Regions from separate parts of the Neobacillus sp. Fa239 genome, predicted to be linked through region 1. Evidence: riboswitches for the same ligand, from Rfam matches in the RefSeq annotation. Region 1 holds a riboswitch; each other region holds the start of a gene.
The links. A riboswitch is a leader RNA that binds a small molecule or an ion and turns the genes downstream of it on or off. The one in region 1 is predicted to bind cyclic di-GMP.

Region 1 (8,011 bases):
ATGAAAATATTAAAAAGAAAAAGCCAGATAAGAAGAACCTTCTTCTATCTTGGCTTTTTAGTGTAATTTATTAGCTTATAACTACTTTAGTGTTGTATTCTATATTATCATAAATCCATTTTGCATCAGGAATAGCTAGTCGTACACATCCATGTGATGCCTTATGCCCTAGCTTCAATGCCTCACTCTGAATCACATTTCCCTTCTTATCCGTTGCAACCGAATGAAATAAAAACTCCCCATGATTTTTCCACGAAACCCAGTATTTAGCCCCCTCTTTTTCACTGGGATTATAAAAACTTGTCCCCCTTTCCCTCTGGATATTGAAGGTTCCTTCAGGGGTAAATGTGTCGGGACTTGTATCTAGCCCAGTTGAGCATATCATTGTATAGATAATCTTATTTCCGTTCATAATGTAAACCTTTTGTTTTTCTTTAGAAACTTTGATCCAAATGGGAGCGTTTGGAACTAATTCAGGATAGGTCCCTCCAGTAGGCTTTAACCAATTAACAGGTTTAGCCTTATTCTCACTTTTTATCTGATGTTTGTTAGTATGTGTTGGAAAGTAAGAGTTATAAAATCCAAATAGTAAAATGAAACTTCCTAATAAAAGCCCCAAACCTATTTCGAATAATCGAGGAATTTTTTTCATCCTCATCCCTTCTCTCTACTTTAATTAATCATACAAATAAATTTTAAAATATATCTCTATCATAAAACAGGGACTTTTTAACAATTTTTGCACACCAAACCCTGAATTTCTATAATATTCAGAAGGTCTTTCCTGTTCCAAAAATTACTTAAAATTGTCTAAATATTATTTTTTTTGTTAAAATAGGGGGAATTCAAAATTAAACATAAAATATTTTCTTACTAAAATGAGGAGGCTTTTTTAATGAGTACAATCGAAAAAACAATTGATCGTATAAAAACGGAAGGTTTTTCTTCAATAGATGTACAAAAAGCCATATCGAAAATGAGAGAAGAATCTACGAATGAAGTGTCGAAAACAGGTAGTTTGGATAAATATCTTTACTCGTTCTGGGATGAAGAATAGTTCATTAATCAAATTTCGAAAAAATACATAGAATATAGCAGGAAACCAAATCGTGTCTTTTTTCTTTGGTATTAATATTGATACTCTATCTTTTTTTTGGGTATTTACAATGTTTAGTTGAACAAGTTCTTCTCCTTTATTATTGGTTCAATTAAAATGGGGATTGCCGCAGCAATCCCTTCTTAAACATGAGCCCCAGATAGTTTAAAATAAGCGTAAAAGCTTTCTCAAAATACATCCCTCCATATCGAACATTTAGGTGTTAAAAATAACACAAGTTTTATTTTCAGCTACAGAAACAAATCAATTCATTTCTCCTTTTATAATGGCAGCTCGGTCCTCCATTTGCGGAGGTTCTTCAAACCAACCGTGTTTAATCTTAATTTCAATCCCTTCTTGTCCGTAGAAAAATATATCTTTAGCGATTAATGCATTTTTCATGATGATATCGTTTCTCATAGCAAAAAATGCCCCGAAACTATTTCCGACAATACAGAAGCCATTAAGAAGGTATACACAATGCATCATGAGTTTTTCAGAAAATGGTGCAATTGTTGAAGTCGTTACCGTACTTCCAGATGTAGCAGAGAAATGAACATTGCTTTCTAATAGAATTTGTTCAAATGTTTGGATTTGTTTCTTACAAAGGTCTATTCCTTTTACAAAGAATGCTTTTACTTCTTTGGTCTTTGCACATTGGGCAAAACCAATAAGCAATTGCATACCAATATTATTTGATTCAATAGCATGATGAAGAATGCCAAGTTCAAGATCATTTAAAGCCCTTTTGTCAACAAATGGATTAAACCCACCCATATAATTTTTATTTTCAATAAATTCAGTTGTTTTTGGCATGGTCACTTTTGGCGGAAGGGAGAGGATCCCCTTTTCAAGCAGGTACAGTGTAGCTAATTTATAAATTTTGTGGGTGACAGCCGTTAACCCCTCATAAATCGTCATTACTTGGTCGTTATAAGCCATGTTCATATTCATGGTGTACATACCCATACTCACTTCTTTTAAAATACGAAGAAACATGATGTCAAATCCATTGTCCCATAAAGCAGGTGCCTCTAAATTCACGTCTTCTTTTGTAAATCCAACAGGTTTTACAATTCCTTGTTCTTTAAACAACTGTTCCATTTGTAAAACATAATAATTTAATTCCTGCCATAGACCTCCTAAAAGGTTTTTGCCTTGCTGTTCATCTGATTTTTCGATAAAGTATTCCAATATTCTCATAATCATTGTTTTTTCCATGTATGTAAGCCAAAGTGTACCGACCTCTGATGCACTTAAAGGATTGGTTAGAGCCAATACAATTACCCCCATGTGATTTAGCTTTTTGTTTGTATTCTTATATTTCTCGACCAATTTACTAAATATGTTTTAAAAATGTAAATAAATAGGAATTTAAAACAAAAGAACAAAAAAAGCATTGACGACCTTTAAACGCCAATGCCAAAACCCTTTAAGTATACGTTAGGTGTGATAGGACAATTTTTAATTTTGATGTTTTTGTTTTTGTGCTTAACTGCTCGTTAGCACAAGAAGGAAAAAGAACCGCCGCAGGGTTTTGTTCTTTAACTATTACCCGCCCCGTTACTTGAAGAAGAGAATCTTTTATCTCAGTTCTTTATAATCATCGTTTATAATACGGAACACACTTTTCTAAAAGTAATTGAAATCCGTAAATTATGAATGAAAAACCGAAATATGTTAAGAAAATATGTATACTTTTCCAATTAACTAACTTATATACCTTTAATTTTTGAAATACATAATTAAGAGGAAATGCAAGAAGCATATCCATTAAAAAATTTATTGCAACATATCGCTGAAATTTTCCAAATGTTAAATGAAAAATCCACAGTGTTCCTGCGAAGAAGGAACCGAATACATAACATAAATCAGTAAGGATTAATGTTGTCTTGTTCCCCTTAACTATCCAAAATTTATATGGGATTGATAAAGCGCATACACTTAAAACAAGTACGGATGTAAAGGTTGTAACAGGTAAATATTTACAAAATGACTTTTTAGGTAAAAAAATTAGTGAAGCCCCTGATATTAAAACTAATCCTATCCGAATTATTGCAGGAACCATTTTTATACCCCCCTCCTCAAAATATTATTTGTAATACATATTAATTTATCCAATTAGATACTTTAAATTTTTTTACTCGAACCCATTATGGCTTCAATAAGTGCAGTTTCCGCTTGAACTAACCTGACCAGTTAGCGGAACAAGAAAAGATGACCGCCACAACTATCCTTGCCGGAATCCGATTTATCACTCAAGCATCCGGTTTTTTTAAGTCAAATTTTTCACAAACCATAAAGATACTCTATATAAATACCTATATTTTATATAGAATTTTTCCAAATATTTTTAATGCAAAATGGAATTAGAGAGATAAAATACTTATTCATTTTTTAGTTGGAGGTTCTAATATTAGCTTGTTTAGTTATAAGTATAGAATTATTCAAGTTCCTCTGAAGAAGGTGGCTCAAAGATTGGTATCCACTCTTTAAGTTTAGTTTCAGGTATTAAAAAAGTCCCATCTGGATTCTGTTTATTTCTAGTTTTTAGACGTTCAAACAATAACTCTTCAGGTACATCAACAAAATGAATTTTAAATTGAGCTCCTAATTCCTTTGCTCGAGAACGGAACTCGTCTCGTTGACTTCGAACCCAACATCCAAAATCTAGGATAACATCAATGTTTAGAACTAAAATTCTAGCTGCAAGGTCCCACATAAGAGATTCCACAGTATCATGTCTAGCATCATGCTTCGCTTCATCTGATTCCGTCATGTTCTCCCCATAATCATGACCGAATAAACGGATGTGCCATTCCTCAGGAGTAAGACGCACTGCTGAATATTTCTTTTCAAGTTTACGTGCAGGTATCTCCAATCTTTCAAAAAGACAAACTTTTCTTTAAAGTTATATGCCTAAATTAAATAGCTCATCTAAACATCTTCTTAAATAAACCTGCTTCGTTACTTTAATTATTGTTAATTCCATAGGGATAGGTATTTTTTAATATTTCATTTTGTCTAATTTTACAGAATTTTCCCTCTTTATTAAGTATTTTTTAACGATTAGATGATAAACTAATGATCATAATTTAATATCAAGAAAGGTGACAGACCTCATGAGAAAACGAATTATAAACTTTAATAAACTAGTGTTGGATAATAAAAAGGAAATCATCAAAGACCTTGATCTAGTAGATAAAATTGAGAAAAAAATCGAGGAAAAACACTTTAAGCGAATACGACTATCTTAGAGCAACTACATCCTGTTACTCTCTTTTTGTTCTCTGATTATTTTCCGTTGGAGAGAAACTGTCCGGGAAACTAAATAGTTGAAAAATCATCCAATAGGCACCAAGTCATGATACGACTCCGTGCCTTGAATCTTTTAGGAGTGGCCACAAATGGAATCCAAAAAGACGTGTGAATTGCATTTTTTTAGCCCAAAACCGAACCCGTTACCATTTTCAGCCACTCTAAACTTATCCTTTAATTTATCTATTACTACGGACAATTTTCACAGTAGTAAATTCCATCTACTTTATCCTTCCTTAATTCCTCATATAGGAACAACTGGCTACAGCATTCGCACTTAATCAACTCATCAGCACAACCTTCGCATGCTTTCCACTCATAGCCTGTATCTACGATGTTATTTTCTTCGAAATAGTCATTACAAAAGTCACATCGTACATTCTTATCCCCCATAAATTACCTCCCCTTTTATTAAGTGGATTCAAGTATTACTTACCTTTAGTTATGAAACACAAATTGGAGAAATTTGAATTAGCTAAATAAAATATATAAATAAAAGGCAAATAAATTCAAAGTCTTTTTCAGCATCTCCGCAAATATTGTCGAACTATTTCGGTTTTCATTTTGTTCAATATAGTGAACGTTTGTGTTACAATTATTTCAACTTATTAACAATATTTAGAAAAAGGCAAACCCTTCGAAAGATTGGGACGCAAAGCTACGGGTCTAAAGTTATTCATAGCAATGACGGCTGAGCTACCTAAAATAGTAATATTTTAGGAGGTTAATGTAATGACTGCTGCAACAGTTTATGAAAAAGAACTAGACAAAGAATGGGTTGACCTTATTATTAAGGCTCGAAATTTAGGAATTTCTATTGATGAAATTAAAGAATTTCTAAAAAAACAATCTTGACCTTTATTTGGTCTATTTTTTTTCTTCGCCATTTATTTCAAAAAATTATTAGGTATTTTTAACCACTCATTTATTTACATGATGAAAATTCTATTCTAAAATTAAGTCAAGTGTTCTTAATCAAGTACAAATACAACTATAAAAAGAAGGTATTTTATGATATTTCCTTTAATAGAAAAAGCAAATAATATTTAGGACTTTCTCTATGATGATAAAAATAGTTAACAGTAGGCATTTACTAATAATAAGGACTCATATACTAATTATTTGAATTTTAAATTTATGGTACAAGCAGAGTAAAAGCAATTATGGGATATACAGAACAGGGAATGAGGTTAATCTTCATTCCCTGTTCTTATTTATAAAACATAGAATTACAAACAATACTTCACCGTATTAATTTACCTGACGATAGTAACCAGCAAACTCTAACGCTTGATTAACACTGCAGCAATAAAAAACAGTCAACAATCAGTTCATTTTTATTCATTTTCTGTAACAATCTTTTCCCTTTTTCTGCATTTCGACATCCAATTCCATGCTTGTATTTGGCAATATCAACACTTATAATCAATGTTTGAGAAGCTATTTGAGCAATCTTTTCATTGGTAATAATTCATTTAAATAGCCTCCTGGTAGTATTTGTGTCCTTTTTGCCGCCAAGCTTTGGACACTCATTTCTTACCTAGGTGCTTTGTTATATCCAAACCTCATATTTCTTCATTACAGAAATGCTGCCTGTTCAAAAAGAAAGCCCCTCTAAATCCAGAGGGGCTTTTCATTTATTTAATATTTGTTTTATTGGATATAAAATCGAAAAAGGCATGTACAATTTCAATTGATTGAAAAGCAACAAGAGAAAAGGCTGTCATACTAAAGAATATTATAGGAATAATACGTACCCACATTTTCATTGCCTCCTTTAAGAGCTTTTAGCTAATATACCAGGATTTTATGAAAAATAGATTAAAGATAAATAAATAAATTCTAATAACAATCATTGTTGCTCCAAAATTGTAATGAATTTGTTAAGGGATGTACTTATACTAATCTGCCACGTTACTTCAATAAGAAAAATGACCGCCGCAGCGATCATTGCCGGAAAACGTTCTTTCACTCAAGCACCCGTTAGTTTAACAAGCACCTTCCAAATTTAAAAACCCCCGCAATATGATGAATTCGTTTATTTTTTTGAGAATTAATTTGATAATACAAACAAAGATAACTTTATACTCATACTATAAAAATAAAGATCTTTGAAAGTGGTGTTAGAATGACTCAACATATTACAACTGGTCCAGATCCTGGACATCCTGGTTCTTGTAAAGCAAAATATAATCGCCATACCTATTCTAGCTATTTTCCCCAAACCCACACTTCCAATCACAATCCCAATCATATAAGTCCTTATATTAATCAACCAATTATTGGTTATGGTCATTATGGGAATCCATACTGGGGACCACATGGACCTTACTTTCCTTTTTTGTATTAAAATTTAAAGAGTTTGTTGGTATTACCCCATATTAAAGCAATACCCATAGTACACTTAATGCAGCTTTTTTATTTTATCAATTCAACTAATAGTTTAACAAAAACCGCTACCAAAATGTAAATCGGAAAAGAATATATTTATTTCCATTCGTACAAAACATAAATTCCCAAAAGGTGGAATAGCGGTTCAATTAGGAATGATATAACGGCGGAAGTAGAGAAAATTGCTATAAGAAAGCTGATCCATTTTCCACCATATCTTTGGTATACCAAAATAAAAATTACTGGTAAGTAAGTCAAATCAAATGGCACTAAAGGGGGAATAAAAGCCCAGTACAAGCGAATCGGATATGCCCATGCGCATGATTAGTTCCAACCATATCAAATATAAGCGAAATGAATTCAAAAATTAAACCGTAGTTTAAAATCAAATGAGTCCGCCTTTTATCAACGTTCTTTATCCATACAATCCACTTAATTAATTGTTGTCAGCAATAACATCAACCATTGCCAGGTTAAAAACGAATGATTAGCCCAATATTCATGAAATGTCTTTAAAAAGTACATCTTTAAAAAGTACTTTACCAGTCATCGGTACGAACCATTCCCTTATTTATCATTCCTGTTATTATTCCAACTTCAATGCATCTGTTTTAAACGCATTTTAAGGCGTTCTATTCAGCCGCCAAATGCGCTCGGTCAATTGATTTTGGAGGTTGCTCCATCCAGCCATGTTCGATCAAAATTTGGGCACCCTCTTCGACAAATGAGAAAACATTCCACATATTTCTGCTATACATAAAGGCAATATCTTTTCTGCCATTGACGGCGATGGAGTTAGCAAATGATCTGATCTTCATCGAAAACATATCCACCTTGTGATATAACATTAATTTGTCAGAAAAGGGTGAAATAAGCGAGTCTGTAACCAAATGATCTAAACGTATTGGGGCCGGCAAATTATCAACGGATAGTTTCTCACCGAATTGCTTAATGGATCTTTCAGTGATATCCAATCCTCTATTAAACAATTGCTTTACCTTGTTATTTCTTACTACTTGGTGGAAGCCCATCAATAAAGCTTTGCTTGTAGTGTTATTCTCAACGTTGTCATAAAGATGGGTGACTTCCAATCCATGCAGCGGACGGACATCCCCCATGAAACCCTTTAAAAAAGTTTGTTTTTCGATAAAATCCACTTTTTCCGGTACGGGCAGGATGGGAGGTTTTAAAATAAAGCCCTTGCTG
Region 2 (8,011 bases), 2.5 Mb from region 1:
AAATTGAAGGTTTTAAATTTGGGAGCCATAAAGCCATCTCATTTTGATGAAGAAATGTACGAAGAATTAAAGGAAATTTATGAAATGGTATTAAAAAAGCCATCCTTCAGCCCAAATGAAATGCAGGCACTTGTGGAGGAGCTTGGCAACCTAAGAAAAAAATAAAAACAGGTCACATGACCTGTTTTTTACTTTTGTTCTGTTAAAATAATCGGACCATCTTTGGTAATGGCAATGGTATGCTCATATTGAGCGGAAAATTTACCGTCTATCGTCCTTGCTGTCCAGCCGTTATCATCCATTTTCGTTTGATATCTGCCGACATTTACCATTGGTTCGATGGTAAACACCATACCTTCTTTAATTCGGGGGCCTTTTCCTGCAAGCCCATAATGCGGCACATCCGGCTTCTCATGAATAACTGTACCAATTCCATGGCCAATAAAATCCCGCACAACCGATAACCCTTCACTCTCAACGTATTTTTGGATAGCATGCCCAATATCGCCAATCCGATTCCCTGGAACAGACTGCTCAATTCCTTTATACAATGCCTCTTTGGTGACTTTCAATAAATGATCCGTTTCCTCGGACACACTTCCTACCGCATAGGACCAGGCTGAATCCGCCAAGGCGCCGTTATAATTCACCACCATATCAATTGTGACTATATCGCCTTCCTTTAAAGGTTCCTTTCTTGGAAACCCATGGCAAATTTCATCATTGATACTTGCACAGGTCGCAAATTCATAGCCCTTATAACCCTTTTGTTCCGGTTTAGCATGATTTTTTCTTAAAAAATCATCCACAAACTCCTCAATTTCCCAGGTAGTGACCCCAGGCTTGATTAATTTTGCGATTTCTTTATGACATGAAGCGAGAATTTCTCCAGCTTTTTTCATGGCTTCAATTTCACGTTCTGATTTTAAAACAATCATGTTTTTACCTACCTTTTTGATTATTTTTATGTATTCTAACTAATAAGGTTCAATAATGAATAGGTGCCAGCAGAATTTGAAAAGATACTCTTATATATTAGCCCTATCTACACATTTTTTCAAAGATTGATTTTTAATTAAAACCGATATCATCATTTCAATAATGTTCATCTTTTTGTCAATATAAATCGTTCGTAATATGGAACTTTTTCATTCTTTTTGATAAAATATTCATATTCATATTAATTATTAGGTGTGTGAGAATCAATGATCGGTGATCGTGTAAAAAAACTCCGTTTAGAAAAGAAAATGTCCATTTCTGAACTTGCCAGCCAAGCGGGGGTTGCAAAATCATATTTAAGTAATCTTGAAAGAAACAAGCAGACAAATCCTTCCATTCAGTTTCTTGAAAAGATTGCTGCCGTCTTGAATATCCCTGCCGATCATTTAATACATGAACAAATCAATAAGGATGATTTGGATAGTGATTGGATGAATCTTGTTAAAGAAGCAATGAATTCCGGTGTATCTAAAGACCAGTTTCGTGATTTCCTTGAATTTAATAAATGGCGGATTAATCAAAATAATAACGATAAATAAGAGAATTGAAAACAAGAAAGCATTCTGTAAAGGCGTCAACTCATACAGAATGCTTTTGTTTTGTTACTTATGTAATTAACGATTCTCAACTAAAAAACCCTGCACACCATTTTGATTTAAGAAATCTCGAATGGATTCCTTCGTAATTCCCAGATCTTTTGCTTCTAAAATTAATGCCATCCATTCCTCATCCATTACTTCAAAGATATTCTCCGTTTTAACCACTCTACTCACTCCTAAAATACAATTCGTATTCCAGGCAGCCCGGCCATCATCGTAAGGAAAACTTCTTACCTTAGATCCTCGGCTTTGCGTCCCTTTTTTTCAAAAGGTTTGCCTTTTTCTGCTTTAATAAAGACTGAAAACCATCATTTTTCAGATAATTTTTTATTAGGACTAAATACTTATCAAAATCGATAAGTTTATTATATCTAGTCCTTTTTTAGTAGGGTGTTGGATTTTGTCATTTATTTATCATTTTAAGACGATTTTTTAACACAAAATATTCCATTTTTCTACAAATCCCATCTTCTTTTTCTGACAATTTATAGATTTTATCATTTTCGAATAATAGAATAATGGGAAAAGGAGGAAATTCGAGTCGAATTTCCTCCTTTAAGCAGTTAAATTATTTAATGTAATCAGCAAAAAGTTGTTCCCATAAAACAATATTTTCGAAAGGCTTCATTAAGGCTTTGATTGTTTAATGAAGGGGTTACCGTTTCATTTGACTGAATGGTGATCAATGAACATGAAAGTCCAATTTTGCAGGCATCTTCGGTGCTTAATCCTTTTAAATAACCAAATAAAGTTCCGGCAATAAGTGAGTCCCGAGCCCCGGTTACATCGACCACCTTTACTTCACATGGTACTAATGCCCCCGCTTCGCCTTCCTTTGTAAAAAAGATTAATCCCTTCTCCCCTCTGGTAATGACAACTTTTTCGACACCCTTCTTTAAAATTGCTTCTGCCGCTTTAAAAAAATCGCCTTCGCATTTCATTTCAATCTTTGAAAGTTCTTCTGCCTCTTTTTGATTAGCGATAAACCATTTGACACCTTCAAGGGACACCGGCAATTTTTTAATTTTAGAAGATGAAACCGGAGCAATACAAATCGGTATATGCTTACTTCTGCAATGAGTGATAATTTGCTGGATGACCTCTGAAGGAAAATTTGTATCCAACAAAACGATATCAGGGCATGCATGCTTCCATTTACTCTCAATCATTTCCTTGTTAACATCCTCGTAAATGGCCATGTCCGCAAATGCAACCATCATTTCTCCTTCTTCATCCAGCACTGCCGTATAGGTTCCCGTAGGTTTCCCCGGAACAATTTCAATCAAACTCATATCAACGAAATCTTTGGTGTTTTCAAAAAGCCAACTGCCTTCTGAATCATCACCAATTAAAGCCAATAGGGAACTATCAATCCCAAGCCTCCCCAGATTTTCCGCGATATTTCTTGCAACTCCGCCACCAGAAATTTTGCTGTTTGCCGGATTTGAGGTTCCAAACCTTAAATGATTCTTTACTTTTATTTTCCTATCAATATTTGCACCGCCAATACAAAGAACCTTTGACACTACCTTCACCCCCGGGACTATGATGTTAAGTCAATTTTCGACATGTTTTCCCGTCAATATATTAATTACGATATTAATCATTAAATTCCCTTTGTTAAAAAATGGATTTTTCCCCTTTTTTGAAACCGTTTTCCTAAATTAATTTAAAAGGTATTGTTAGTGAACTTTCATGAAAATGTATGCAGTAAATTTTCATGTTAAAGATATTTGTCTATTATGTGCCAATTAACTTATAATGTTAACAAATTAAAAATATACTTAATATTGTTAATATTCAAATAAATGGTGGTGAGCATTAAAAATGACTCTAATGCATGTCCTAAATTATACAATACCTATTGGCTTTATGGTTGTTTTTGGTTTCCTGCTTGACCGCATGTGTAAACCCGCAAAATCAGAACAAAAAGCTGGCGATGAGTGAAACCATTAGGCATTCATATCGACAGCTTTTTTTCTTTGGCTTTTTTATACTTGGTTGTTGACTTTCCTCTGATCATCATCTATTTTATAAACTTATTTTGAACCTTTTGTTCATAGTTTTTAAAAAAGGAGGAATTTGTTTTCACTCCGCGTTTTGACATGAGCTGATTATAACGGAGCAGCTTTTCATTTAATTTATTTTGAAGGCTGGCCTTTTCTGTGCTGTCATCGCACTTTTTGATTAATTCCTCAATGGTCATCATTTCTTGTCTTAATTGGCTTTCGCCCTCTGTAAATCCTGCGTTTTTCATTAGACGATAAGCCATCCGTAATTCTTCAGGGATAGCAGACAAATCCTCTATCTCCATTGGTTTCCCTAAACCTGGGAGATTTTCAAATTCCCCGTCTTTATAGGCTTTTTTAATGCGGTCTTCCGAGACAATATGAAATAAATCCATGCTAAGCCTCCTTATTACCGTTTTCACTATGTTTATTATATCAAATTACGGAGTCTAAATAAATAATTCATATTTGTTTGGGAATGCTACAAGCGAAGACGAAAGGAGTGTTTGGTTTGGCACGTGGCGAACATTTTAATCATAAGAAGAAGAATCATCCTGGTGAATTTCCAAAGAACAGTGTAGCGGAAAAGAAGTCTGAGGGAGCACCTGGAGACGAAGAGTTTCTCGTTACGCAGGAAGCGTTTAAGAATCGTGTAGAAGAAGAGTAAAAGGCGTGAAGGATTCACGCCTTTTTTCTTTACTTCGCAATGGGCTGCAATAATTTGGATAGGTCGACTGTTTTTAAAACCTCTGCTGCTTTTTCGATATCTTTAGAGAAAATGCGGTCTTTGTTAATAGTAGGAATCGATTCACGACCCTTTTCATAAAGTTTTCTTGTCTGGGTGGCCATTTTATCTATTCCACGGTATTCAACCGCCTGCATCGCACAAATCAATTCAATCGCAAGAACTCTTCTTGTATTTTGAATAATTTGGTGGGCATGTCTTGAACCAATGGTTCCCATACTCACATGATCCTCTTGGTTTGCTGATGATGGAATAGAATCCACACTTGCCGGATGGGCCAATGTTTTATTTTCAGAAACAAGCGCGGCAGCCACATATTGCATGATCATCGCCCCGGATTGTAATCCTGGTTCCGGACTTAAGAATGGCGGCAGATCATTTAGCTGCGGATTAATCAATCTTTCAATTCGACGTTCCGAAATATTGGCCATTTCCGCAACAGCAATTTTCATAAAATCCATGGCAAAAGCAATCGGCTGACCGTGGAAGTTTCCGCCGGAAATGACTTTATCACCATCATCAAAAATGAGCGGATTGTCTGTTGCCGCATTCATTTCAATCTCTAATTTTTCTTTAACATAATCAAGAGCCTGCCAAGTTGCACCGTGTACTTGTGGAATACAGCGAAGCGAATAAGCATCCTGCACTCGCAGCTCCCCTTGCTGAGTAGTTAGTAAACTGTCACTTAAGTAATGTCGAATTCTTGCCGCTGTATCAACCTGCTGCTGATATCCGCGGGCAATATGAACCTCTTCTGCAAATGCATCAATGATTCCATTTAATCCTTCAATTGTCATGGAAGAAATAAGCTCACTTTCAAAGGCAAGCTGTTCAGCTTCTAAATAACCGACTACACCCATTGCTGTCATCGCCTGTGTTCCGTTGATTAGAGCAAGACCTTCTTTTGCTTCAAGGGTAACAGGAAGAATTTCTTCAAGCTGAAGAGCTTCTAATGCATCCATTCGTTCTCCCTTATAAAATACCTCTCCTTCCCCAACCAGAACTAAAGCCAAGTGAGAAAGCGGAGCCAAATCACCGCTGGCCCCCAGTGACCCCTGCTGCGGTATGACCGGAATAATATCTTTATTAACCAGCTGGATCAGCTTTTCTATAACAAGCGGTCTAATTCCTGAATGACCTTTTAAAAGGGCATTGGCTCGTAATAAAACCATTGCTTTTGCGACAACCTTCGGAAAAGGTTCCCCTACCCCGCAAGCATGGGAGCGGATTAAATTAATCTGAAGGTCCCCAACATGATCTTTATCAATCAATACATCACTAAATTTTCCAAACCCGGTGGTAATTCCGTAAACAACTTTAGATTCAGAAACGATTCTTTCTACCGCTTCCCTGCTCCTTTTCGCTGCTTCCATGCTTTTCTCGGAAGCTTGAACCTTTTGTCCACGAAATAATACTTCCTTCATCTCTTTTAATGTTAAATTTTGACCTGTTAATACAACCATATTTTCCACCTCTACTAATTTAGTGTAATAAAGAAATAAAGAAAGAGGCTGGATTCCATCATCTATTAGATTTGGATTCCAGCCTCATTTATAGGTTTTTCTGAATAACGTTCTGTTTTTAAATGTTTCATAATCACCATTCCATTCAGAATATTCTATTATCCTATAATACATATTGTACGTGGGGGAAATTAGGATTGTCAATGCATTTTTCCAAATTTTAGCACTCTAACACTTTATCACAATAGTAAATAGAAGGCTGATTGCAAGAAAATCTAGTGAAAAAATCAAAATCACTGCCCTCTTTTAAGTAAAGGTTCTTTACTAAAAGACTGTGGTTTTACGATTTGCTCTCTTGAGGACAAGATCTATCTTGAAATCGGTAAAGCTGTCCTTAATCAACGCTCTTGTGGACAAGATCTATCTTGAAATCGGTTAAACTGTCCTTAATCAACGCTCTTGTGGACAATATCTATCTTAAAATCGGTTAAACTGTCCTTAATCAACGCTCTTGTGGACAATGTCTATCTTGAAATCGGTTAAACTGTCCTCAATCAATTCTCTTGAGGACAATGTCTATCTTGAAATCGGTTAAACTGTCCTTAATAACTAACCCAAAATCAACACAAAGATTTCGAAAATAGCCATATACAAAAAGAGTGCCTCTATTCAAAGAAGCACTCGTTACGATGTTTTTTTCCTGTTAAATTCTCTGGCATTTCCTTATCCAAATTAAGGTATGAGCCCCCAAAATGAACCCGTTGTATTTTACTGTTCTTATAAATCAGTCGAATTTTAAACCTTTTAATGCGTCTGCAAAAGCATTATTAATGGGCTCTGCTTCTTTTTCTTGCTGTTTTAAATACTTTTGCACGGTTCGTTTATCTACTTTTCCGACAGATTCTTTCTTCCTTCTGGCTTCGAAAGCAGATAGTTTTTCACGATATCCACATTTACAGGTGAAGATTTGACCTTCACCTTCGCCACGGAGCTCGAGTTTTTTATGACAATTTGGGCACCGTGCATTTGTGAGGCGTGAGACATTTTTACGATGTCCGCATTCACGGTCCTGACATACGAGCATTTTGCCTTTTTTGCCGTTCACTTCAAGCATCGGTTTTCCACAGTCCGGGCAGCTTTTTGTGGAAATATTGTCGTGCTTGTATTTTTTATCACTTGCTTTAATTTCAGCAACGATTTCTTTTGTGTAGTTTTTCATTTCCCGAATAAAAACATCTTTTTTCAGCTTGCCATGAGCGATTTGATCAAGCTTTTGTTCCCACTCTGCCGTCAACGTTGGAGATTTTAGCTCTTCTGGAACTAAATCCAGCAATTGGCGGCCTTTGGAAGTAAGATGAATATCTTTGCCGCGCTTTTCGATTAAGAAGGAATTGAATAGCTTATCAATAATGTCTGCACGCGTCGCAACGGTCCCTAATCCACCAGTTGCTTTTAAGGTTTCTGCCAACTGTTTATTTTTTGTTTCCATATACTTCGCAGGGTTTTCCATTGCTGAAAGTAAGGTCGCCTCATTAAAACGTGCAGGTGGATTGGTTTGACCTGATGTTTGGGCAATGAGTTTCACGTTTAATGTATCGCCTTTTTCAATTCGAGGCAGAATCTGTTCTTTCAAATCGTCTCCTGTCTCGTCGTCCTCAAACCGGTTTTCGTATACTTCCTTCCAACCAGCCGCTAAAATGGTTTTTCCTCTCGCCACGAAGCTTTCATCACCGATTTTCGCACGGAGCGTTAATTGCTCATACTCGAAGGCCGGGAATAAAACGGCTAAGAATCGTTTTATAACTAAGTCATAAATTTTCCGCTCTTTATCTGTAAAGGCTGAAAAGTTTACATAGCCTTCTGTTGGAATAATGGCATGGTGATCGGACACTTTGCTGTCATCTACAAATGCTTTGGATGCTTTGATCGGTTTGCTTAAAACCTTATTCGCTAATGAACGGTATTCCCCAACTGCGCATGCTTTTAAGCGTTCTGGAAGCGTTCCGACTATGTCGGAAGAGATGAAACGTGAATCCGTTCGAGGATATGTTAAAACTTTATGCTGCTCGTACAGCTTTTGCATAATGTTTAATGTTTCCTTTGCCGAGTAACCAAAAATTTTATTCGCATCACGCTGTAGCTCGGTTAAGTCATAAAGTCCAGGAGAGTAAGACTTCTTCTGCTTTTTCTCAATCT
Region 3 (8,011 bases), 1.9 Mb from region 1:
TCGCGCCATTTAAGGAGACAGCTTAGCTTATTGAATAAAGCTTCTATTTCCACGCTGCATTCCTTTTGTATGGAAGTCATTCGTCAATATTATTACTTAATCGATGTGGATCCGGGCTTTCGCATTGCGGATCAGATGGAAGCACAGTTAATTAGTGATGAAGTACTCGATGAATTGTTCGAAGAAGAATATGGAAAAGAAGAAAATGAAGCATTTTTTAACTTGGTGGATACATTTACTGGTGATCGTAGTGATACTGCCCTTCAGGAAATGATCCTCTCCATCTTCGAATTTGCCAGAGCAAATCCCATGCCGGAAAAATATCTGCAATCCATCGTGGATATGTATGATGTTTCCGCTATTTCGAAGCTGGAAGAACTGCCCTTTTTTCAAGAACTGCGGCATGATGTTGAACTGCAATTAGAAGGAACGAAGGAGTTGCTAAACAAAGGACTTCAGATCGCTCAGCTCCCTGGAGGACCGGCGCCTAGAGAAGAAAACTTTATAGATGACCAAAAGACTTTAGATACAATGATCTTAGCGAGCAAAGAATCATGGGATGCTCTTTATCAAGCGATGCAATCATGGGCTTTTTCAAGGGCTAAGCCGGTAAAAGGTGACCAATATGATAAAGACTTGACAGCCAAAGCGCAGAAGCTTCGGGAAAAGGCCAAAAAGAAACTGACCGATTTGAAGGATGAATTCTTCTCAAGAAAACCTGAAAGCTTTTTACGCGATATGGCCGAAATGCACCCGTTAATTGAAACGTTAATCACTTTAGTTAATGCCTTCTCCAATCGGTTTGAAAAGGCGAAAAGGGAAAAAGGGCTTGTGGACTATTCCGATTTGGAGCATTACTGCCTGGAAATCTTACTAGAAAAAAATGCGAATGATGGTGAGTTTCTGCCTTCTGAAGCGGCATTAGCTTACCGCAGGCATTTTAAAGAGGTTTACGTGGATGAGTATCAAGATACGAACATGGTACAGGAGACGATCTTAAAGCTTGTCGCGAAAGTAGATGAGCGAAATGGAAACCTATTTATGGTCGGTGACGTCAAGCAATCCATTTATCGTTTTCGCTTGGCCGAGCCTAACCTTTTTTTAAGTAAGTATAATCGATTTCGCTTAGACGGAGAAGAATCAGGCCTTAGAATTGATTTGGCGCGAAATTTCCGCAGCCGGAAAGAAGTGCTTGATGGAACCAACTTTTTATTTAAGCAGATTATGGGTGTCAAGGTAGGGGAAATCGACTACGACGAAGCGGCTGAATTACGAACTGGTGCCCCCTATCCTTCGGTTCAGCCCTATCCTGTAGAAGTGTTGCTGATCGATCAGAAGGTCGTGAATCCTGAGCAACCAGAGGAAGAAACAGCAGAAAATGAGACCCCTTCTGAATTGGACCCTGTTGACTTAGAAAAGTCGCAACTTGAAGCAAGAGTAATGGCGTCAAAAATAAAAGAATTAGTTTCAGAGGGGAAACTTATTTATAATACGAAAACGAAAAGCGATAAGCCTCTGATGTATCGGGATATTGTCATCCTGCTTCGGTCGATGACTTGGGCGCCGCAAATCATGGAGGAATTTAAACAGCAGGGGATTCCCATTTATGCCAACTTATCAACCGGATATTTTCAAGCTACAGAAGTATCAATCATGCTTTCTTTGCTGCGTGTTATTGATAATCCATTCCAGGACATACCATTAGCATCTGTTTTACGTTCACCAATTGTGGGACTAAATGAAGAAGAACTCTCCCTTATTCGAATTCATCATAAGCAGGGCTCGTATTGGGAGGCCATGAGTGTTTTTTGTCGAAACAAACCAACATCAGTGATGGAAGGCTTATACGAAAAGGTCCGCCGCTTTTATGATTTTTTGAAGGAATGGCGTTCAATCGCGAGGCTTGGTTCGCTTTCTGAATTAATTTGGCAATTATACCGGGATACACAGTTTTATGATTTTGTCGGGGGCCTGCCAGGCGGAAAGCAACGGCAAGCGAATTTAAGAGCCTTATATGACAGGGCAAGGCAATATGAACAAACTTCGTTTCGAGGATTATTTCGGTTTTTGCAGTTTATCCAAAGGATGGTTGAAAGAGGAGATGACCTTGGTGCTGCCAGAGTTCTTGGAGAGCAGGAGGATGTTGTTCGGATCATGACCATCCATAGTAGTAAAGGACTGGAATTTCCGGTTGTTTTTATTGCAGGGACATCGAAAACTTTTAATATGACTGACATTCGAAAATCGTTCATGCTGGATAAGGAATACGGTTTTGCTGCTAAATATGTCAATGCAGAGAAAAGAATTACCTACCCATCTCTGCCGCAAATGGCTTTCAAACGAAAGAAGAAAATGGAAATGCTTGCAGAGGAAATGAGAGTTTTTTATGTAGCGTTGACAAGGGCGAAAGAAAAGCTTTATTTGATTGGTACTACTAAGGATTTAAACAAAAGCTTGGAACAATGGAATGATGCTCTCTCCAATATAGACTGGCTGTTAAAGGACTATGACAGAGCAGCAGCAGTATGCTATTTAGATTGGATTGGGCCGGCGCTGATTCGCCATCAGGACTGTGGTGAGTTACGATTAGAAGATTGTAATGTTTCATCTGTTCCACAAGAAATCAACTGCCACCCTTCCAGATGGAAAATATCTATTCTGAATGCTGAGGAAATAAAACGACAAGAGATCTTGCACGAAAAGGAAGACGACCAATTACTGGAAATTCTGAGGAGATCTGAGCCGATTCCGGTTGAATCCATATTTGCTGATGATATTCATGAGCGGCTAACTTGGGAATATTCTTTTCGAGATGCCTCAAAACATCGTTCAAAACAGTCCGTTTCAGAATTGAAGCGGCAGAGGGAATTGATGGATGAACAAAGTGGAACAGATCTTATTCAAAAGTTTAAGAAGTCGATCCAGAAGCGGCCAAAGTTCATGCAGGAAAAAACGTTGAGTCCAGCCGAACGTGGTACAGCCATGCATATGGTTATGCAGCATGTAGATTTGACAACATCCATTACAAATGAAAGCATCAAAGATCAATTGTCCTGGATGGTAAACAATGAATTATTAACAAAAGAGCAAGCAGAGATCATTGACAGCCATCTAATTGTCCAATTCTTTCAATCTTCATTGGGAAAAAGGTTATTGCAGGCTCGGGAAGTAAACCGGGAAGTTCCTTTTACACTATCCCTTCCGGCTAGTACTGTTTATCCTTCATGGGGAGGAGCGGATGAATCTATATTTATTCAAGGGGTTATCGATTGTATTTTTGAAGATGATCAGGGGCTCGTTCTTCTTGACTTTAAAACGGACGGGATTACAGATCGCTTTAAAGGTGGATTTGAGCAGGCAAAACCTATTATGGAAGACCGCTACAGGCTGCAAATTAATTTATATGCGAAGGCGATAGAACAAATTTGGAAAAGAAAAATCAATGAAAGGTACTTATTTTTCTTTGATGGGGCCCATGTGTTAAAGATTGAATAGGAAAGAGGATGACGTATTGTCATCCTCTTTAATTATTTCCGATTGTAGGCTGGTCAATGAGATTGGTGTCAAGGACATTCGTTCCGCTGATCCCGTTATTTGTTACGATAATTCCCCCGGTATTAAAGCCCCCGGAGCCGCCATAAGTCTTGGAGCTGCTCTTTGGGGAGATATAAACGGTATCGCCGAATTGGACAACCCCTCCACCTACGTTAACGATTTGTACTGGCCCAATTATCGCTGGCATCTAAAAACATCCTTTTCATTAGAACTGCCACGTTATTTTATGCAACTAACGCACATCCTGCTCATGCCCTTCCAGATTTTCCTGGCGAATATGTTTAATTCTTACCTCCATAGAGACATTTCGAGTGTTTCCAACATGTAAAATCGATGAAGACGAAATTCCAATGATATCAATTTCATTTACTTTAATAACAGGTTTGGGATTGTGGGTGAAAGTTGAAATCTGTTCATCGATCGGAGGTAACGGAATAGGCTTTGTAAACACTGAATAAGAGGAGAAATTCCCTTCATTACCGTAAAACACTTCAGCTTCTCTTTGAACGGCTAATGCGCGGGAGTATCCATTCGTAATACAGGAATCTCCAAGCTGTATGATGGAAGAGTAGGATAAAATCATTACCTTTAATTTGTCAACGTTAGAGATTCGTTGTAGCATATCCCGGGGTCACATCCGGCTGCAAAGGAACAAACGGCCCAATTATTAAAGATTCTGCAGGTGTATCAAATGCGGAGGCGAGCTGAATGGTTTCTGTATCACCCACCAGGACTAGCGACGAGCTTGCAACGCCCGTAATATAAATGCTTCCAACGACTAAATCCCGATTATAGACTTCAAAGTTCATTTGTGTTCATTCCTTTCATATTTTCTGGAAGATTATTGAAAAATACATATACACCATTTTGAATTTCCTGCTTTATCGTTTCAATAATCATATTCTCGGTTTCAGGGGAATTTTGAGTTGATCGATTTTGGGCAAGGCTCGCTTTTAAATGATATTCAATCCTGTTTGGCAGCTGTTTGATAATATCCTCCTTGATGAAGGAAAGGTAAGATTCATCTGGGAGAATGTTTAATTTTTGTTTTGCCTCTTCCACTACCTGAGGCAGGTCTACTTCCAAATAGCGATAGATTGCCTCTTCTATTTTCATTGAACGCTGCATTTGTGCCTTAGGTGTAACGGGAGTGTTTAATGATTGATTTTGTACCGCAAAGTCCTCGATTCCTGACAAATCATTTGGATTTAATCCAATGGTTAACGTACCCTCGAGTGTTTCTACCTTCAATTGATCAAATTTATATTCAATTTTATCCACATGAATGGCTTGCCGTTCATTTAATTGCTTCATTTCTTCCTTCATTTTCGTAATGATCGCCTCTAATGCGGAGATTCTATTTTCTTGTGTTTGAATATACATCTGCAGCCATTGAAGGTATTGGTATAAATCTTGATACATTAAATCACCCCATTAGTCATTCTCCTTTTCACCTAAAGTAAATATATGCATGAAAGCCTTCATACAGTTGTAAAAATCTCATTTTGCTTTTTACGTCCTGACTGGTGCTTGTAATGGTACGGAAGGGGCAAGTAAGGCGGATGATGAAGGAGCGGACACCTCACCAGGTTTTTTTGCAGCCGGTGCCGGTGCCGTAAATCCTCCGGTATTATACAAATAGGCGGCAGGTTTAATAATTCCGGCACTGCCAATTTGAAGGACAGAGGAATTTGTGATCCCGCCAATTTTAATAAAATTGATATGAATCGATTGTTGGATGTAAAAATTCATCATAACCACCCATTCATCACATATTTAAGAAATTGGCTTGATCAATAACGTCTGGGTCTGTTGTATTGGTGGAGCTTAATTGATTGTGGACATCCAATCTCTCGCCCGTATTAAAAGAACCAGCCCCGGAAAAAGTTTTTGCAGTAGCAAATGGCATAATTTTATAAACATCACCAATATGGAATATCGAACTGCTTCCAAGAGTAATGACTTGCGCTACTCCGACAATTGCTGGCATTTGCAACACCCTTTTTTTAGTTTCTTTACCTATCTTATGTATAGGCGGATGTAATGTGATTCATTCGCCCAAAATAATTTAAAGGATATTAGTGTGATATATATCACAAAATGTAAGGCTAAATAACCTTATAATTATCAGTAAAGATAAGAGTAGGTGAAAAACATGGAATACCCATTTAAAACGCTTTATAGTGAAATAGGCGGGCAAGAAACAATTGACGAGCTTGTTAATGCTTTTTACCCACGTGTATATGCAGATAAAGATTTAAGCCCTTTATTTGAAGGGGATATGCAGGAAATTATGAGGAAACAGCGAATGTTTTTATCACAATTTCTAGGCGGTCCGCCCCTGTACAGCATGGAATTTGGCCCACCAGCTATGAGGGATCGTCATTTGCCATTTGAGGTTACACCAAAACGGGCAAAAGCTTGGCTTCGCTGCATGAAAGAAGCCTTTCAGGAAATTGGTCTTGACGAAAATCCTGCCGGCCTTGCTTTTTATGACCGCTTGACACAGGTCGCAGGGATTATGGTCAATAGTCCTGATCAAGAGTAAAATTGAATTAATTTTCGACGAATTATTAATATTTATATGGTGAAAAGATTAAAAATAGTTCTTAATACCTGTATGTTTGTCTATTAAATAGTGGAAAAGTAGGATATTCGATAACGTTAAAACAATTTATTATGTGAGTAAGAGATCAGTCAGAATATTAAACACTGGTTCTCGATAAAGGCAAAGCTGATGAAAATCAGTGACGCAAAGCTATAGGGGCTACAGTGCAGTGTCACTATGCCAGCCAGTTACCGAAAGAATTAGGGTGTTTTACCACAGGTATTCTATATGGACATGGATCTACCCATGTTTTTTCAGTAGGATCCCAGTGTCAGCCAACCCCCCTTTCGGAAAAGGGGGGTATTTCAATTGCTTGGAGGTGAATTTCGGTGAAAGTTGAGGATATGACAAATGCAAATGAGCAGAAAGCGTTTATTAACGACCTGACAGGATTAGAACCAATTAATCTGCTCCTATTAGATGAAGATATATCGGAAATCATGGTTAATGGACCAAACCAGGTATATTGTGAGAGTAAGGGTAAATTGATGTTATCGTCTATACATTTTCGTGATAATGAACATGTGATGAATGTCATTAAAAAAATGGCCAATGTACTAGGTAGGGAAATAGACGAAAACTCGCCAATGATCGATGCCAGACTTTCCGATGGGTCGAAGGTTAATGCAATTATACCCCCTTTGGCATTAAATGGACCGACACTTACCATTCGAAAATCACCAAAAGCTCCTCTTCAAATCAATGAATTAATTCACCTGGGAACAATTACAAAAGAGATTGCTATTTTCCTTGAGGCATGTGTAAAGGCAAAGGTAAATATTTTTGTCAGCGGTGGCACAGGGTCCGGAAAAACAACAACATTAAATACCCTTTCAAATTTTATTCCGAATGATGAAAGAATCGTAACTGTGGAAGAAATAGCTGAGCTTCAATTAGGCCTGGAACAAGTCGTTTCACCTGCATCGAATCACTCAGGTATTGAAAGTAAAAGCGGCAATTCGATTCATGACCTTGTTAGTAAATCATTTGGGATGAAGCCAGACCGTGTCATTATAGGTGAAGTGCGAGGAGAGGATGCACTTGATATGCTGCAGATGATGAAGGGCGGACTTAAAGGCTCTCTTGCTACTGTTCTCTCAAACTGCCCTATGGATTTGATTTCCAGATTGGAAACGATGATTCAATTAACAGGAGTGGACTTGACGGTAAAGGACATTCGTGAAGAAATCGTCGAAAAGATTGATATCATCATCCACCAATCACGGTTAAAAGACGGGTCAAGGAAAATTATAAACATTACAGAAGTACAAGGTCTGGATGGGGATAATATAAAACTTCAAGATATCTTTATCTATAAACAAGATGGGGTAAATGCAGAGGGTAAAATTATCGGTCAAATAATGCCAACAGGTGTAAAGCCAAAACTTCTTGAACGGATTCAAGAATCAGGAATCAATATACCTTCGACTTTATTTAAAAGCTATGTAAAAGGCGAATGGTGATTTTCTACAACCGTTGATTGGAGCGGAGGGCACTCGACTCCTGCGGGATGAAGCGGTCACGGGAGACCCCGCAGGCGCGATAGCGCTGAGGAGGCTCCCGGACTTCCCCGCGGAAAGCGAGCGCCAGGAGCGGAAATCAACATCCAAGTTTAACGGAGCCTTTAAAAAAGCATTAGTTGAGAATATTCTCTACATGATTTACAAAGATCTGAAGATAATATCTGAAGGTCTTTTTTTGAGATTAAAAAATTCAAATTTGTTAGCATGCTCCGTTTCTTTTAAACTATTGTTGAGGTGATTAACATGAGATTTGTTACTTTTAGACAAGAAAATGAACCATTTGTTGGAATTGTTCATTCAGATGGTACAAAAGTGCTCCCCATTG
Region 4 (8,011 bases), 1.5 Mb from region 1:
AACTTAAGTTTCAATATTAATCCGGCATGGAGTGTCTAATTATGAAGGAAAAGTTTTATTCCCTACAAAAACAGTATTTTAACATGAAAGAAATGAAGCGGACCTTTTCTTTTATCATGCCCTTTATATTGAGACGCTGGAAATCATATCTCATCATTCTTTTTTTACTGGGAGTAGATATATACTTAACTATTGCATTCGCCAAATATTATGGTCAAATCACGGATGCAGCTATACATGGCGGCTACCACCAGATTTTATCGTTAGTTCCATATGTCGCTATTCTCATTCTTATCAGTATCACCTCAAATGTCTCCTATACATATTGCAATCTGATTGCGACAAATGGTGTGGAAATGGATGTAAAAAACAACTTTTTCCACCATATTTTAAGGCTCCCCTCAAGGGAAGCTTCTGTTCTTCGTTCAGGGGAATTAATGTCCCATTTTTCCAATGATATTCAAAATGTTGATGGTGTAATTGGCAGCAGTCTGCTAAGTCTTCTTAGGCTGCCGATCATTTATATCGTTGTTTTTATCTATTTGGTACATATAAATTTGACCCTTTGTTTAGTTAGTTTAATGATTGCTCCGATTGCTGCAGTTTCCGCAGGTATCGTTGGCTTAATGCTTCGAAAAAATAGCAGATTGATTCACAGCCTGATCGGTAAAATTAATAGTCATTTAAATGAGACCTTTCATGGCTTTACGGTGATTCGCTCCTTTACTCTTGAAAAGCTTCAATATAATAAGTACACAAGACAAAATCAAGAACTTTTACAATTAGAATTACAAAATGCGAAACTTCAAAGCATATATAACGCTGGTGAGCAGGTCATTGGCCTGATTACCTTTATCGTAAATCTGTCCATTGGGGCCCTTTTTGTCTCAAAAGGTGTATTAACTGTGGGGGCTTTACTAACATTTCTTAATTTAGTCAACCATCTATTTTATCCAATCACCGGCATAGCATCAGTCTGGGCAGGGTTTCAGCGATCAATTGCGGCTCTGGAGCGAGTTCTGGATGTTGCGGAAAAGCCGGCCGATTATCCTGATTTGCCCTCATTTTCACCCGCCTTGGATGATTTAGAATCTATCCAGTTTGAAAATGTTACTTTCGGCTATGAGGAAAATAAAAAGGTATTTGAGCATTTTGATTTGAAAATTCCCGTTGGAAAAGTGATAGCGCTTGTCGGTCCAAGCGGAGCTGGAAAAAGTACTTTATTTAATCTTCTGCAAGGATTTTACAAGCCGCAATCAGGTGAAATACAATTTTCAGGGCGCTCGATTCATGAGTTAACCGCTTCAAAATTAAGAAGCTCGATTGCCCATGTTCCACAAGAAACATTTCTATTTGCCGGTACCATCCGTGATAATCTCCTAATTGCTCGTCCTAATATTAGCGATAAAGAAATGGTAGAGGCCGCTATCAATGCTGAAATCCATGATTTTATCGTTTCGCTTCCGAAGGGATATGATACCGAGGTAGGGGAAAATGGAATCAGGTTATCTGGCGGACAGAAACAAAGATTGGCCATTGCCAGGGCTATATTAAAGGATGCACCCATTCTCTTATTGGATGAAGCGACCTCTGCATTGGATGGAGAAACCGAATACTATGTAAAAGAGGCGCTAGAATTATTGATGGAGGGGAGAACGACAATAGTTATTGCTCATCGTATGTCGACGATTCAAAGTGCTGATCTCATCCTTGTTATCGATAATGGAAAAATTGTCCAACGCGGAACGCATGCAGAGTTAATCAATCAAAATGGATTGTACCGAAATCTATATCAGACTTCTTTTAAAACTAGGGCATTATCCTTGGTTTCAAAATCTTAACAGGTGGTGCGAGAAAATGATCATTGACCTTATAAAAGCTCTATACAACCCTCACCTGCCACTTCCACAGGATTTTCACACCGTTCTCACCGAAATTGAACGGGATGGAATCTCATCCCAAATCTATTTTTTACTAAAACAACAAGGTAGACTTGAGCAAACTCCAGAGTTCTTTCAAAAATTCTTAAAAGAACAATACACAAAAGGATTGTACCAAAATATTTTTATCAAAAATCAAATGGATCAGATCCTTCAGGCCTTTGAAAAGGCAGGAATTGACGTTATTCCTCTAAAGGGAGTCTATTTAGCTGAGAAATTTTTCGGCCATTTAGGCTCTAGAATAACTTCTGATATAGATTTATTAGTTAGGGGGGAAGAGCTAGACAAAGCGATTCGGATTGTCAAAGAGCTGGGGTTTACCGATGAAGAGGCGGAAGTGCCGGACCATTTCCATTGCAGCTTTGATAAGCCATTGCCTCACTCAGCGATTCCCTTAGGTGTTGAACTGCATTGGGCGATAATCAAAGAGAAATCCTCCAGCCTGGATATGAATGATGTTTGGGAGCAATCGAAGCCGGTTGGATCTTTCCGCCATATAAAGGAATTATCCGACCTTTATACTTTTTATACGATTTGCTTGCATGGTTGGCAGCATAATTTAGAATCTATGAAATATTTTTTAGATATTATGCAAATCATTTACAAAAAAAAGGATGAAATTGATTATGATCTTCTAATGAAGTTATCAGCTTCCCACCAAACCTTAACAAGGATCACAAGGATCTTATCGATTGTTTATCAGCAATTTCCTCATTTAGAGGCAGTGAAAAAATTCCCATATAAAATTGTAAAGGTATCTTGGAAATATCGTGATAGAGGTGTAAAAAAATATTTTCATTTTTTAAATCTTAAATTTTTCAGTTATGACTTGGGGAAACATAGTTTGCTAGAGCTTATTCAATGGTTCCTTCCATCTAGAATGGATGCCGTGGCGCAGTTAGGGAGAGGGTATGAGGAATTTTCAACTTCAAAACTTTATTTGCTTTTATATAGGAATAGAATGAGTAAATTGATTTCGTTAAAAAATCGAAAATGCCCCTAAATGATCTCATATAACGTTTTTAAAAATTTACGTAATACGAAGAAATATCTTTACAGATAAAGTAAATAATCTTATAATCCTTAATAAAGAACGATTTTTTCTCCAATAAGAAACTGCGAAAAGGAAGGAGGTAACCTGCAAACTTGAATCGAATTAAAAATCTTATTTTTATATCCATATTTACGTGTTCATTAATAATCCCAACATCTGCTTTCGCCGCATCAAACACTACTCAATCAAATTCCAACACTGGGATTCTCCAGTTGATTTCTACCTTTTTAACAAGCTTTAATAGTCAATCAACTATTGCCACTGTTCAAAATACCACTAACAACAATGGGAGTTATTCTAATAGTTACAATGATGATTGGTTCGGCTGTTTTTGGAACTGGTTTTGTGGTGGGAGTAATGGTGATGGCGGGGACGACGATCAATGTAAGAATATAACGGGAAGCTTTGGCAATGATGAGGGTTGTAAAAGCTCAGCAAATATATGGAAAGAATGGTATTGCCATTAGATTTGATTAAATTACATATTGAAAGCGTCTTTAAGCTTTTTGATCGGACCTTAAAAATATGGACATTAATATTAGGTGGCTTCTTGGCATGATTTCGGTATTCAACCGGACGCATGCCTTTTTTTTATTATTCAGGATAGATGAAACATCGTAATCTCCGGCCTGCAAAACAATCGAACGGCCAACCCAGTTGTACCAATCCCTCGATTCACATATAAAGGCATCTTCCTTTTCCCAACCTCATAAAACCCATCTGAATATCTGTGGGCAAGCTCCTGCCTAATAATGGGACCATAAAAAGGTATCCGAACTTGTCCCCCATGTGAGTGTCCTGAAAACTGTGCGCTTATAGGATGTTTTATACTCTCTTCGGCAATATCAGGTTCATGAGCAAGCAGCAACACACAATCCTCATTGGTTAGACCGTCCGCTGCTTTTTTTATATTTGGAGCACCATACATTACATCATCGATGCCTGCAATATAAAGACGCTGCTGATTACTCTCGATAAAATCGCGATTATTCACTAACACATTGAACTGTGAGTTTTGTAAAGCTTGAATTACGTTATCTTTCGTATAGAAATCATGGTTTCCAATGACAGCCCATTTTCCCCCTCGATGTGCCTTTAATGATTTAAGTAATGGAATAGCTTTTTCAGGTTCATTATTGCCAATTTGTATAAGATCTCCCGTAAAGAAAATAATATCTGGATTTAAGCTGTTGATCATCCGAATAACTGGTTGGAAATCCTTAACTCCATAATGAAACCCTAAATGCACATCACTAAATTGAACAATCTTCCAACCAACAAAAGCTTTAGGAAGGTTGTTTATTTGCAAAGTGACATTTTTTATTTGATACCAAAACCGTTCTATTTTAAATGAATAGGTCCCCGTAACCATCCCTGTTGCTAGTAAGCCTAAAAACAATTTTCCAGATTTCTTTAAAAAGGTACGACGATTCAGCGTCTGCTGATTTGGATGTATTTCAGTCATTGTTTACTCCTTTTAAACAGACACAAAATTATTGTACTGGGAGGATTTAGAGGGAAATAAGATGTTCTGTTTAAAGAACATTATAATTGATATATATTGTTAACTCAACATTAAGCACGTAAAAAAGCCATATTGATACTACCAAGCTATTTTGTAAAGAGATGATGGTACAAGATGTCCTTGTATAGACAATTATTTAACAACTACATAATTTCACAACCTGAGAGCTACATTAATTTCCTATTACATATTTTTCATTTAATTTGATACCCCAAAAATAAGCCGTTATGTTTCGAAAGTTATATTGGATGTAGTTTTACTCTTAAATGCTTTCTAATTTACAATAAATCTGTCTTAAATGGAGGGGGAACTATGATAAAAAATGAGTTTGAACTACCTAATGAATGGATTGAGTTAGTAAAAGAAGCAATGAAATCTGATATAACTAAAGATGATTTTAAGATTTTTTTAGAAAAAGAAAAAGAGAAAAGTAAAAACCATAAATTTTACAGAGTTTATCGTTAACTTACCTAATTGCTTTTGCAATCGGTATATAATTCTGGCAGTTTATTATTGAGTGGAGAATGAGCCACTACACACAGGATTTATAATAAATCTTATATGTAGTGGTTTGTTATTTAACATAGTTTATTGCTTTAAAGCATTAAGACATTTTTTGACATATCCCTTACAATTTATGTCGAAATTTTTGGAATTTTTTCCAATCAGTATTAGAAAGATATATAGTATTATTACATTAGTAATATTTATTTAGTGCTTTATCACTACATATGATAAAAGCAAACCTGCGCGAAAGTCAGGGACGCAAAGCCACAGGTCTAAGGTAATTTTATTGCTATTGATCGCTGGGTTGCCTAATTTTGGAGGCTATTTGTGTGTCAGTAAACACTCCGGTAAAAACTGAAAAAGAATTAGATGAAGAATGGTTAGCCCTCATTTGTGAAGCACGAAAATTAGGAATTTCAATTGATGAAATTAGAGATTTCCTACAATCATGATAGGCCTATTACGGCCTCTTTTTTTTACCTTTAATAAGTGCATAATTTTTCACTCAAGTCATTGAAGTTAGTACCACAAAGAGTAAGGTACTAGTTATACAGAAAGACTTTTATGTTACTTTTACTATCAATCGTCCCAAGCAATACATTTTCCACCACGGTCTGATGCTGATTTTTAAGTGTATCAACCAGCCATCCTTCCTCTTTATTAATCCGCTGAAGCTCCTGCAAGTTTATTTTCCCCTCTTTTATAACCGTTTTGGGAAAATCAAATGCCTCCGTTTTCAATTGATACGTCGATGGTGTAACCGCTGCATACTGCGGATCCAAAAAAATCGACATGCTCCCGTCAGCTTCCCATAGTACCAATGCAACTTTTTTAACATCTACGACTTTTTCCTTCCTTAATTCTGCCAATAAATAATCAAGAGAAATTCTTGCTTTCTTTAAGCCTTTATAAAGAATCTCGCCATTTTTAATGAGTGGAAACGGATCTGAATCAATCATTTTTCGAAACCCTGTCCATTTTAAGGTTAAGAATACTCCTGCCATATATAAAACAATCAAGACGATAGTTGAGACTAAAGATCCTGTCATACCAAGACTTTCGTCAGATAATGGATGGGCAATAATGTTTCCTAACATAAGGGCGATAATGAAATCAAGCAATCTTAATTGGGAAATGGAGCGACTCCCCATGACTTTTGCTGCAATGACCATGAAGAAAAAGGTGACGGCTGCTCGTAAAACCCATTCCGTTACTGTAAGAGAATCGTGCTCAAAGAAAAAGCTCACTTGAAACACCTCATAAAACTTAATTTCTTTTTTTATTATGTCTTTAATTTCCTTTTTCATAAACTGAAAGTAAAATGTCTCACATCCAAAAATTAAAAAGCCAAGAATGAGCCTGATTGCCTCATTCTTGGCTTTCCTTTAGTAGTGTAAAAACTTGACACAAACCGGATATGGAACCTCAATATCAGAAGCCAGCATGGTTAGTTTTCCAGTATCTCCATCCCTCGCATATAATACAAGATTCCCGGATTCTTGATTCGAACCAATGACAAATTTGCCAGTCGGGTCAATTGAAAAATCACGCGGCCAGGCACCCTCTGAAGACACTCTTTCTACAAAACTAAGCTCGCCGGTTTCCTCATTCACTCTGAACACTGCTATACTGTTATGTCCGCGATTGGCTGCATAAACAAAATGACCATCTGCTGAAAGATGAATCGCACTACCTTGGTTATTTTCTTTAAAATCATCTGGAAGTGTGGAAATATACTGTTTTGCTGTAAAATGGCCCTCTTCATATGTTAAAAAGATTACTTCAGAACTAAACTCGGTCATCACATATGCGAACCTATTGTTTGGATGGAAAGCCAGATGTCTTGGGCCGCTGCCGGGAGGTGTATCTAATCGGCTGACCTCAGATAATGTTCCATCCTCTTTTACAGCGTAGGTTATCAGCGAATCTATCCCTAATTCCACCACCGCCAAAAACTTTCCGTCAGGTGTAATACCGGCATAGTGTGTATGCGGTTTTTCCTGCCGTGGATCTGGGCCGGATCCTTCATGCTGAATAACAGAAACAGGGGGCTGAATGGAGCCTGTTTCTGAATCTAGCAAATAAGAATCAACAGTGCCCTTATGATAATTGGCACTAAATAACAGTTGATTATTACGTGCCATGCTCACATGGCAGGGTGAGGAGCCTGATGCAAGCTGCGAATTAATGAAGGTAAGTTCTCCATTAGTGGCATTAATTGAGTAGGAAGAGACACCGCCTTCGTCTCCTTTTTTTACTACCGAATAGAGATAGCGATTATCTTCACTAATGTTTACATATGTAGGGTTACCTAACTCTGCAGCCACTTTTACATTTGAAATTTTTGCATTTGCTGTATCCAAGGTAAAAGAATAAATTCCTTTACTATCACCTTTTGTATAGGTTCCAATATACCCATTGAATTTTGTCATCATAAACTCTCCTTGAAATATGTATTCATTTTATTTTATCAAAAGTAATGTAGAATATTTATAAAAAAGATTCATGTGTTTTTTCTATATCCACACAACTGATCTAAAAAACAATGTTATATAGGCAGAAATCTATTCCTCCATGAATATAGACACATACACTATTTTGCAGCTAATTTGAGGAGGAGATAAAAATGGATAGACAAATGCAAGGAATTCAAGGTGCTCCCGTTCATGATATCCATCATGGACACGGAGGATATTATCCTGATCATGGATATCATCACGGACACGGTGGATACTATCCTGTTCCAGTCGACTACCATCATGGCCATGGAGGCTATTATCCTGGATATGACTACCATCATGGCCATGGAGGCTATTATCCTGGTTATGGTTATCATCATGGCCATGGAGGCTATTATCCTGGATATGGTTACCATCATGGCCATACTGGCTACTATCCAGGTTATGGGGTCCACCACGGGCATACTACCGTGCATCCTTAATGATTGTTAAAGACATTAGAAAAGCATGCAGTCTTACTTCTGCA

Region 2: another riboswitch for cyclic di-GMP. It lies ahead of ACZ5XR_RS02670 (anti-repressor SinI family protein); the one in region 1 lies ahead of ACZ5XR_RS14550 (anti-repressor SinI family protein).
Region 3: another riboswitch for cyclic di-GMP. It lies ahead of ACZ5XR_RS05105 (CpaF family protein); the one in region 1 lies ahead of ACZ5XR_RS14550 (anti-repressor SinI family protein).
Region 4: another riboswitch for cyclic di-GMP. It lies ahead of ACZ5XR_RS22375 (anti-repressor SinI family protein); the one in region 1 lies ahead of ACZ5XR_RS14550 (anti-repressor SinI family protein).

Annotation. Positions count from the first base shown of each region.
Region 1 covers NZ_AP041611.1:3,004,858-3,012,868, forward strand. Annotated here, with positions in the region: gene ACZ5XR_RS14520 (L,D-transpeptidase) at 71-652, opposite strand; gene ACZ5XR_RS14525 (hypothetical protein) at 896-1,057, shown strand; gene ACZ5XR_RS14530 (DUF3231 family protein) at 1,361-2,374, opposite strand; gene ACZ5XR_RS14535 (hypothetical protein) at 2,989-3,198, shown strand; gene ACZ5XR_RS14540 (P-loop nucleotide/nucleoside kinase family protein) at 3,540-3,977, opposite strand; gene ACZ5XR_RS14545 (FbpB family small basic protein) at 4,219-4,353, shown strand; cyclic di-GMP riboswitch class I at 5,032-5,118, shown strand; gene ACZ5XR_RS14550 (anti-repressor SinI family protein) at 5,147-5,269, shown strand; gene ACZ5XR_RS14555 (hypothetical protein) at 6,052-6,177, opposite strand; gene ACZ5XR_RS14560 (hypothetical protein) at 6,543-6,764, shown strand; gene ACZ5XR_RS14565 (DUF3231 family protein) at 7,438-8,011, opposite strand, start outside.
Region 2 covers NZ_AP041611.1:553,248-561,258, reverse strand. Annotated here, with positions in the region: gene ACZ5XR_RS02685 (DUF1128 domain-containing protein) at 1-165, shown strand, start outside; gene map (type I methionyl aminopeptidase) at 189-938, opposite strand; gene ACZ5XR_RS02675 (helix-turn-helix domain-containing protein) at 1,206-1,538, shown strand; gene ACZ5XR_RS02670 (anti-repressor SinI family protein) at 1,614-1,763, opposite strand; cyclic di-GMP riboswitch class I at 1,794-1,886, opposite strand; gene ACZ5XR_RS02665 (carbohydrate kinase family protein) at 2,180-3,124, opposite strand; gene ACZ5XR_RS02660 (DnaJ family domain-containing protein) at 3,625-4,002, opposite strand; gene ACZ5XR_RS02655 (hypothetical protein) at 4,119-4,274, shown strand; gene hutH (histidine ammonia-lyase) at 4,304-5,815, opposite strand; gene ACZ5XR_RS02645 (DNA topoisomerase III) at 6,600-8,011, opposite strand, start outside.
Region 3 covers NZ_AP041611.1:1,082,868-1,090,878, forward strand. Annotated here, with positions in the region: gene addA (helicase-exonuclease AddAB subunit AddA) at 1-3,495, shown strand, start outside; gene ACZ5XR_RS05070 (spore germination protein) at 3,524-3,742, opposite strand; gene ACZ5XR_RS05075 (spore germination protein GerPE) at 3,788-4,177, opposite strand; gene ACZ5XR_RS05080 (spore gernimation protein GerPD) at 4,158-4,364, opposite strand; gene gerPC (spore germination protein GerPC) at 4,354-4,977, opposite strand; gene ACZ5XR_RS05090 (spore germination protein GerPB) at 5,068-5,307, opposite strand; gene ACZ5XR_RS05095 (spore germination protein) at 5,324-5,545, opposite strand; gene ACZ5XR_RS05100 (globin domain-containing protein) at 5,711-6,103, shown strand; cyclic di-GMP riboswitch class I at 6,273-6,359, shown strand; gene ACZ5XR_RS05105 (CpaF family protein) at 6,493-7,626, shown strand; gene ACZ5XR_RS05110 (fumarylacetoacetate hydrolase family protein) at 7,930-8,011, shown strand, end outside.
Region 4 covers NZ_AP041611.1:4,506,217-4,514,227, reverse strand. Annotated here, with positions in the region: gene ACZ5XR_RS22405 (signal peptidase I) at 1-20, shown strand, start outside; gene ACZ5XR_RS22400 (ABC transporter ATP-binding protein) at 42-1,841, shown strand; gene ACZ5XR_RS22395 (nucleotidyltransferase family protein) at 1,858-2,943, shown strand; gene ACZ5XR_RS22390 (hypothetical protein) at 3,087-3,461, shown strand; gene ACZ5XR_RS22385 (metallophosphoesterase) at 3,593-4,459, opposite strand; gene ACZ5XR_RS22380 (anti-repressor SinI family protein) at 4,832-4,984, shown strand; cyclic di-GMP riboswitch class I at 5,249-5,338, shown strand; gene ACZ5XR_RS22375 (anti-repressor SinI family protein) at 5,356-5,478, shown strand; gene ACZ5XR_RS22370 (DUF421 domain-containing protein) at 5,569-6,273, opposite strand; gene ACZ5XR_RS22365 (lactonase family protein) at 6,412-7,458, opposite strand; gene ACZ5XR_RS22360 (hypothetical protein) at 7,653-7,967, shown strand.